Regions from separate parts of the Cupriavidus sp. UGS-1 genome, predicted to be linked through region 1. Evidence: riboswitches for the same ligand, from Rfam matches in the RefSeq annotation. Region 1 holds a riboswitch; the other holds the start of a gene.

The links. A riboswitch is a leader RNA that binds a small molecule or an ion and turns the genes downstream of it on or off. The one in region 1 is predicted to bind glycine.
Region 2: it holds a riboswitch for glycine, as region 1 does, so the genes downstream of both, LRR16_RS11720 (D-amino acid dehydrogenase) here and gcvT (glycine cleavage system aminomethyltransferase GcvT) in region 1, are expected to answer to the same signal.

What each region holds. Positions count from the first base shown of each region.
Region 1 is NZ_JAJQJF010000009.1:85,913-90,261, reverse strand. It holds gene gcvH (glycine cleavage system protein GcvH) at 1-148, opposite strand, end outside; gene gcvT (glycine cleavage system aminomethyltransferase GcvT) at 254-1,381, opposite strand; glycine riboswitch at 1,480-1,627, opposite strand; glycine riboswitch at 1,649-1,745, opposite strand; gene LRR16_RS13710 (UvrD-helicase domain-containing protein) at 1,954-4,038, shown strand; gene LRR16_RS13705 (response regulator) at 4,179-4,349, shown strand, end outside.
Region 2 is NZ_JAJQJF010000007.1:97,709-102,057, reverse strand. It holds gene LRR16_RS11730 (ATP-binding protein) at 1-343, shown strand, start outside; gene LRR16_RS11725 (SDR family NAD(P)-dependent oxidoreductase) at 479-1,273, shown strand; gene LRR16_RS11720 (D-amino acid dehydrogenase) at 1,795-3,132, opposite strand; glycine riboswitch at 3,189-3,305, opposite strand; gene LRR16_RS11715 (diguanylate cyclase) at 3,437-4,349, opposite strand, start outside.

The DNA.
Region 1 (4,349 bases):
TCTTGCCGACCTCGGGCAGTTCGAGGAAGACGATGTCGCCGAGCGCATCCTGTGCGTGATCGGTGATGCCGATCGTCAGCGTGCCGTCGGTTTCGACGCGCACCCATTCGTGCGACTCGGTGTACTTCAGGTCAGCGGGGAAATTCATCGAGATTCTCCAATTTCAGATTCTTGTGTCGCGCCGCCGCGTGCCATCGGTGAAAGGGGCCGCGGGGCGCAGCGTGACCGGGTGGACGATGTCCGCAGTGAGCCGTCAGCTCACGAGTGCCTTGCCATTGCGCACAAACGGCAGTTTAACCACAGTCGCAGTCAGTTTGCGGTCGCGGATCAGCACCTGGACTTCGCTGCCGAGCGCCACATCCTTGGGCAGGCGCGCGAAGGCGATCGATTGGGACAGGGTCGGGCTGAAGGTGCCCGAGGTGGTTTCGCCCTCGCCGGCGGCGGTCAGCACGGTCTGGTGCGCGCGCAGCACGCCGCCCTTGTCGCGCAGGATCAGGCCGGCAAACTGCTGGCGCTGGCCGTTGGCCACCAGCGCGGCCTTGCCGACGAAATCGCGCTCGCTTTGCAGGTCGACGGTCCAGGCCAGGCCGGCGTCGAGCGGGGAGGTGTGGATGTCCATGTCCTGGCCGTACAGGTTCATGCCGGCTTCGAGCCGCAGCGTGTCGCGCGCGCCGAGCCCGGCCGGACGCACGCCGGCGGCATGCAGCTTTTCCCAGACCGCGGCGACGTTGTCGGCCGGCACCACCAGCTCGAAGCCGTCCTCGCCGGTGTAGCCGGTGCGGGCCACCATGATTTCGCCGATCGCGGCGTCTTCGACGACCATCGCGTTGAACGGCTTGAGCGCCTCGCTGGGCTGGGTCGACGGGAAGGCCGCCCACACCTTGGCGCGCGCGTTCGGGCCCTGCACGGCGACGATGGCCAGCGGTGCGGCATTATCGGAGGCGTTGTCGGTGCGACGGGGAGTAATGGTCACGCCGGCGCCGGTGTCGGCATTGCGCTGGCGGATCCAGTCGATGTCGCCGGTCGCGGTGCTGGCGTTGACCACCAGGCGGAAGCGGTCCTCGGCGAAGAAATAGACGATCAGGTCGTCGATCACACCGCCATTCGGGTCGAGCATGCAGGAATACAGCGCCTTGCCCGGGGTTTGCAGCTTGTCGACGTTGTTGGCGAGCAGTCCGCGCAGGAAGGCGCGGGTATTGGGTCCGGCGAGGTCGACGACGCACATGTGCGAAACGTCGAACATGCCCGCATCGCTGCGCACCGCATGGTGTTCTTCGATCTGCGAGCCGTAGTTGACCGGCATGTCCCATCCGCCGAAATCGACCATGCGGGCGCCGAGGGCGCGGTGGATGGCGTTGAGCGGGGTGGCCTGGAGCGTCATGGATTCCTCGGAGCGTGGCATCGTTCGGTCCGGCGCGCGCGGCGCGCCAAACAAAAAAGGGTCATCCGTCGCGCGGCTCGTTGGAACCGTCGCGACGGATGACCCCCTCTGTCCTCGATACCTGAGAGATTACGGACTGGTCCTGCGGTTCGCTTCGAACCCGCCGGCCCCGCCGTGCGCCCCTTCGGTGGACACGCTCATCATTCAATCGATGAATGGCGGGTGTCGCTCTCCAGAGTTCGGCATACATCGTGTGCATGCTGCATGCCGATCCGCCCGGTCCATGGTGCCTGAGAGTTTTCGGGTGATTCCCCTTCGGCGGCGCGAGTGAATGGTCTGTCGCGCGCTCTCCCGGACGGATGGCGCGACTCTAACCGCAGGCCTGCCGGCTGTCAACGCGAGAGCGGCGCGTTGCAGGCCACGGTTCCGGTGGCTCGGCCGGACCCGCCCCCGTGTTAACATCGCCCGCTTTGATCCATCCGCGACCCGTGCCCAAACGCGTCGCGCCTGCGGCCCGCCTCCCTTGCGATGCGGCCCGGCCTCCAGCCGTACCCGACCTCCGCCCCCGACCGATGACCCACGGACTGAACGCCGCCCAATCCGAAGCCGTCCGCTATCTGGACGGCCCCTGCCTGGTGCTCGCCGGCGCGGGTTCGGGCAAGACCCGGGTGATCACGCAGAAGATTGCGCATCTGATCGAGGACAAGGGCTTCGAGCCCCGCCACATCGCCGCGGTGACCTTCACCAACAAGGCCGCCAAGGAAATGCAGGAGCGGATCGCCAAGCTGATGGAGGGCAAGACCCGGGACGGCAAGCGCATCCCGCTGCGCCAGCTGACCGTCTGCACCTTCCACTCGCTGGGCGTGCAGATCCTGCGCGCCGAGGCCGAGCACCTGGGCCTGAAGCCGCAGTTCTCGATCATGGACGCCGATGACTGCTTCGGCCTGATCCAGGAGCAGCTGGCCACCACTGACAAGAAGCTGATCCGCAGCGTGCAGAGCACGATCTCGCTGTGGAAGAACGGCATGGTCGATCCCGAGACCGCGATCGCCGAGGCCACCGACGCCGACCAGCACCAGGCCGCGCTGATCTACCGCAACTATGTCGCCACGCTGGCGGCGTACCAGGCGGTCGACTTCGACGACCTGATCCGGCTGCCGGCCGAGCTGTTCGCACGCGACGAAACCGTGCGGCTCAAGTGGCAGAACCGGCTGCGCTACTTCCTCGTCGACGAATACCAGGACACCAACGCCTGCCAGTACCAGCTGCTGAAGCTGCTGGCCGGCGGCTCGCATCTGCGCGCGCCCGCCTTCACCGCGGTCGGCGACGACGACCAGGCGATCTACGGCTGGCGCGGCGCCACGCTGGACAATCTGCGCCTGCTGCAGACCGACTTCCCGAACCTGAAGGTCATCAAGCTCGAGCAGAACTATCGCTCCACGGTGCGCATCCTGCAGGCCGCCAATGCGGTGATCGCCAACAACCCCAAGCTGTTCGACAAGACGCTGTGGAGCGAGCACGGCATGGGGGACCCGATCACCGTGACGCCGATGAACGACGAGGAGCACGAGGCCGAGTCGGTGGTGTTCAAGCTGTCGGCGCACAAGTTCGAGCGGCGCGCGCAGTTCCGCGACTACGCGATCCTCTATCGCGGCAACCACCAGGCGCGGCTGTTCGAGCAGATCCTGCGCCGCGAGCGCATCCCGTATGTGCTGTCCGGCGGGCAGAGCTTCTTCGACAAGGCCGAGATCAAGGACATCTGTGCCTATCTGCGGCTGATCGCCAATCCCGACGACGATCCGGCCTTTATCCGCGCGGTCACCACGCCGCGGCGCGGGGTCGGCAATACCACGCTGGAGGTGCTGGGCACCTTCGCCGGGCAGGCCAAGGTGTCGCTGTTCGAGGCGGCGATGATGGGCGGCATCGAAGGCAAGCTGCAGCCGCGCCAGCTCGAGCCGCTGCGCACCTTCTGCGAGGCGATGGTGCGGCTGGCCGACCGTGCCGCGCGCGATCCGGCCACCGAGGTGCTCGACGATCTGATGGAAGGCATCCACTACGAAGCCTATCTGTACGACACCTTCGACGAGCGCCAGGCCCAGGCCAAATGGACCAATACGCTGGAATTCCTCGACTGGCTCAAGCGCAAGGGCACCAAGCCGGAGGCCGCGGACGGCGAGGCGACCGGCTTCGACACCGCCGACGGCTTCGGCGACGAAGGCAAGAACCTGCTGGAGCTGACGCAGACGGTCGCGCTGATGAGCATGCTCGAGGGCCGCGAGGAGGATCCGGATGCAGTGCGGCTGTCGACGCTGCACGCGTCCAAGGGCCTCGAATATCCGCACGTGTTCCTGGTCGGCGTGGAGGAGGGCATCCTGCCGCATTGCCGCGAGGACGAGGACCTGAGCGACGAGAAGATCGAGGAGGAGCGGCGCCTGATGTATGTCGGCATCACGCGCGCGCAGCGCAGCCTGCATATCAGCTGGTGCAAGAAGCGCAAGCGCGCGCGCGACACCTACTCGTGCCAGCCGTCGCGCTTCATCGGCGAGATGAAGCTCGAGGAAGCCCCGGCACCGAAGGACGAGACGCCGGCGATGAGCCCGAAGGACCGGCTGGCGGGACTGAAGGCGCTGCTCGGCACCAAGGCCGCGGCCGGCTGAAGCGCAGCGCCGGGTACGCGAGGCCTTTCGTATCAGCGCCGATACAAAGCGGCCAAGGGCCTGCAACATCGGGCTGCTACAGTGCCGGATCGCCGAGGCCGCTCGGCGCCGCGGCACACCGCTTCTTCCCTTCCTCCTCGATGGACCTGAGTCTTCCCGATGCCGCGCCCGCGGCAATCCGCCTGCTGATCGTCGATGACGACGCGCAAATCCGCACGATGCTTGCCGACTACCTGTCGACCTTCGGCATCGCTGCGGACGGCGTCGAAGGCGGCGCCGCCATGCGGGCCGCGCTGGCCGCCCAAGCCTAC
Region 2 (4,349 bases), on a different contig from region 1:
GCTGCGCATCCTGCTGACCAATCTGATCGACAACGCGCTGCGTTATGTGCCGGCCGGCGGCAAGGTCGACGTGCGCGTGCAGCGCGGCGACGCGGGCCGGGTCGCGCTGATCGTCGCCGACAACGGTCCCGGCATCCCGCCCGAACAGCGCGCCCGCGTGCTGGACCGCTTCTATCGCTTGCCCGATGCGCCGAGCGGCGGCAGCGGCCTGGGCCTGGCCATCGTCGACGAGATCGCCCAGGTGCATCGCGCCACGCTGTCGCTCGAGGATAACGAGCCGGGGCTGCGCGTGCGGGTGGTGTTTCCCGAGGCCGCCAACGCGTCAGGCACGGGCCGCGATTAGGCCGCTGCCTTCACGCGCCGCCACGTTCTTGTCGAAAAGCGTACCCGTTTCTGCGTACTCGCTTGACCGACCCTTTCGGACTTTCCGAACCTTTGCGTCCCCTTCGCTGATCTCACCCCGCTTCAGGAGGTACCCATGCAAATCGATCTCACCGGCAAGACCGCGCTGGTCACCGCCTCGACAGCCGGCATCGGGCTGGCCATCGCCATCGGGCTGGCGCGCAGCGGCGCGGCGGTCATCGTCAATGGCCGCAAGCAGGACACCGTCGAAGGCGCCATCGCGGACGTGGTGCGCGAGGTGCCGGGCGCCACGGTGCGCGGCGTCGCGGCCGACGTGGGCAGCGCCCACGGGTGCGATGCGATCGTGGCCGCGGAGCCGGCGGTCGACATTCTGGTGAACAACGCCGGCATCTACGGTCCGCGCGATTTCTACGAACTGAGCGACGAGGACTGGGCCCGCATCTTCGATGTCAACGTGATGTCCGGCGTGCGGCTGGCGCGGGCGTATACGGCCGCGATGGCGGCCAACGGCTGGGGCCGCGTGGTCTTCATCTCGTCGGAGTCTGCGCTGAACACGCCGGAGGACATGATCCACTACGGCTTCTCGAAGACCGCGCAGCTGGCGGTGTCGCGCGGCCTCGCCAAACGGCTGACCGGTACCGGCGTCACGGTCAACGCGGTATTGCCAGGGCCAACGCTGTCCGACGGCCTGCGCGAGATGCTGCGCGAGGATGCCGACAAGGCAGGGCTGTCGATCGAGGAAGCGGCCGCCGAGTTCGTCAAGGCGCATCGGCCCAGCTCGATCCTCCAGCGCGCGGCCACGGTGGAGGAAGTCGCCAACATGGTGGTCTATGTCTGTTCGCCGCAGGCATCGGCGACGACCGGCGCCGCGTTGCGCGTCGACGGCGGCGTGGTCGATACCATCGCTTGATGCCGGGGCGCGAGCGGGCGGCATCCGCGCGGCGATGGCGAGACGTCGAGACATCGGAGACCCTTGATTCGACTGAGGTTGTGTACGCAGAAACGGGTACGCACGGCACGCCACGCGGCATCGGACGGCGTTCGCACGACGCAGAAACGGGTACGGTGCGGCCCCGCATTCGCACGTGCCCGGTGCGGATGGCCCGCCCGATTCATGCCGTGCCCGGGCCTGGCTTTGGTCCGCAAGGTGCACTGTGTGCCGGCAACTGGGCCGGCAATTGGGCGGGCAGTAGGGCCGGCAGTAGGGCTGGCCATGGGGCTGTCGATGCGGCCGCCAATCGGCTCCAGTCGGCTGCCAGTCGGCTGCCAATGCGGCCCGCAGAAACGGGTACGCGCGCCGAAAGCCGTGCGCAGAAACGGGTACGCTTTGGCGCCCATGCATGCGCGGCAGCGATGAAACGAAAACACCGGCGCGCATGGCGATGCCATGCCGCGCCGGTGTCGTTGTTTCAGACCTGTATCAGACGGATATCAAACCTCGGCCGGCTCCGATGCGGCGGCGCGCGCGGCAATCACCGGCGCGAGCGGAGGCGCCATCCGTGGCGCCTGCGGCAGCGGACCGCAAAAGCCGAAGTCCACTTCCGGCACGCGGCCGCTGATCAGTTCGGCGATCGCGCGTCCCGAGCCGCAGCCGTGCGTCCAGCCCAGCGTGCCATGGCCGGTGTTCAGGTACAGCCCCTGCACCGCGCTCGCGCCGATATACGGCACGTTGCCCGGCGTCGCGGGACGCAGGCCGGTCCAGTAGCGCGCCAGTTCGGGCCGGCTGACACCGGGGAAGATCTCCAGCGTACGCCGCACGATGGCCTCGCAGCGCACCGGGTTCAGCTCCATCGAATAGCCGTTGAGCTCGGCGGTGCCGGCGATGCGCAGCCGGTCGCCCAGCCGCGAAAACACCAGCTTGTACTCGTCGTCGGTCAGGCTGACGCTCGGCGCGCGCTCGGGATCGAGCACCGGCAGCGTGGCCGAATAACCCTTGGCCGGATAGATGTCGAGCTTGACGCCCAGCGGACGCGCCAGCATCGGGCTGAAGCTGCCGAGCGCGAGCACATAGGCGTCCGCCTGCTCGACGGTATAGGCGCCGGTCTCGTCGGCGATCTCGACCCCACGCATGCGGCCGCCTTCGGCCAGCAGCCGCTGCACGCGCACGCCATAGCGGAAGTGCACGCCGCGCGCCTCGCACAGCGCGGCCAGTCCGGTGGTGAAGCGATGCACGTCGCCGGACTCGTCCTCGCTGGTGTAGGTGGCGCCCGCCAGCCGCGGCGCGATCGACGCCAACGCGGGTTCCAGCTTCACCACTTCGTCGGGACCGATCACGCGGCGCTCGCAGCCGAGCTCGCGCATGATGCGCGCCGGCTCGATCGCCGCGTCGAATTCCTTCTGGCTGGTATAGAAGTGGAGGATGCCGTGGGTCAGGTGGTCGTACTCGATGCCGGTCTCGGCGCGCAGCGCCTGCAGGCTGGCGCGGCTGTAGGTGCCGAGATTGAGCAGCTGGATCATGTTGCGGGTGGAACGCCGGGCCGGACATTCGCGCAGGAATTTCAGGCCCCACGACCATTGCGCCGGGTCGGCGCGCAGGCGGAACAGCAGCGGCGCGTCCTCGCGTCCCAGCCAGCTGAGCAGCTTCAGCGGCGCCGACGGGTTGGCCCAGGGCTCGGCATGGCTGACCGAGATCTGGCCGCCATTGCCGAAGCTGGTTTCGCGTGCCGCGCCGGCATTGCGCTCGAGCACCACGACCTCGTGGCCGGCCTTGGACAGATACCACGCCGAGGCCACGCCGATCACGCCGGCTCCCATCACGATGACTTTCATTTCAGGCTCCAGGATGCAAAAAGGGGCAGCCGGCCGGCATCGTCGATGCCAACCCGGCTGCCCCCACTGTCCTTTTGCCTGAGAGATTCACCGCGTCCGCCCCGGACCCGGCTTGCCCCTTCGGCGGCCGTCATCGTCAAATCATGATGGCGGCGCTCTCCAGTTCGTTGTCGTCTCCAGTCTTCGGTACCTGAGCGTTTCGGGGGTACGCCTTCGGCAGCGCTGCCGCCGCGCTGTCGCGGCAGGCTCGCTTTCTCCTGGATGGGCGGACAGTAACACGGCGCGGCGGCGGCCGCAACGCGAGTTACTGACGCCCGGCGGGCGGCGTCCCCGCCTTGCGGGCCTGCTTGTTGGCGTACATCGCCTGATCGGCCTGCGCCAGCAGATCGGCGATGCCCGCATGGCGGGCGGGATCGAACGCGACCGCGCCGGCGCTGAAGTCGAGCCGATAGCCGCGCTGGCTCTGCGCGTTGTGTGCCTCCACGCCTTGCCGCAGCCGGGCCAGCATCGCGTCGCACTGGTCGGCGCAGGCGTCGACCAGCAGCACGACGAACTCGTCGCCGCCGAGCCGTCCGATCAGGTCGGACTGCCGGAACGCCTGGCGCAATTGATCGGCAAAGGCGGTCAGCGCCAGATCGCCCTCCGCGTGGCCGAAGCGGTCGTTGATGGCCTTGAAGCCATCCATGTCGAAGAACAGCAGCGTGGCCGGCATCCGCTGGCGCTGGCAGACCGCCAGCGCATGCTGCGCCAGCGCCGAAAAGCCGCGCCGGTTCGACAGCATCGTCAGGTCATCCATCGACGCCAGTTGCGCCGACTCCAGCTCCTGCTCGGCCAGGCGCCCCAGATCGTGCAGCAGCGCCTGGTCGTCCTTGTCGAACTCGCGCGGCGCGGTGTCGATCAGGCACAGCGTGCCGACCTTGGCGCCGCCGCGTACCGCGAGCGGGCAGCCGGCATAGAAGCGCACGCCGGGCGCGCCCGTGACCAGCGGGTTGTCGTGAAAGCGCTGGTCCTGCAGCGCATCGGGCACGATCAGCAGATCGTCGCGCAGGATCGCGTGGCCGCAGAACGATTGCTCGCGCGGCGTTTCGCGTACGGCCAGGCCGAACGAGGACTTGAACCATTGCCGCCTGGCGTCGACCAGGCTCACCAGCGCGATCGGCACGTCGAACAGCCGCCTGGCCAGGCGTGTCAGCCGGTCGAAGCGCTCTTCGGCGGCG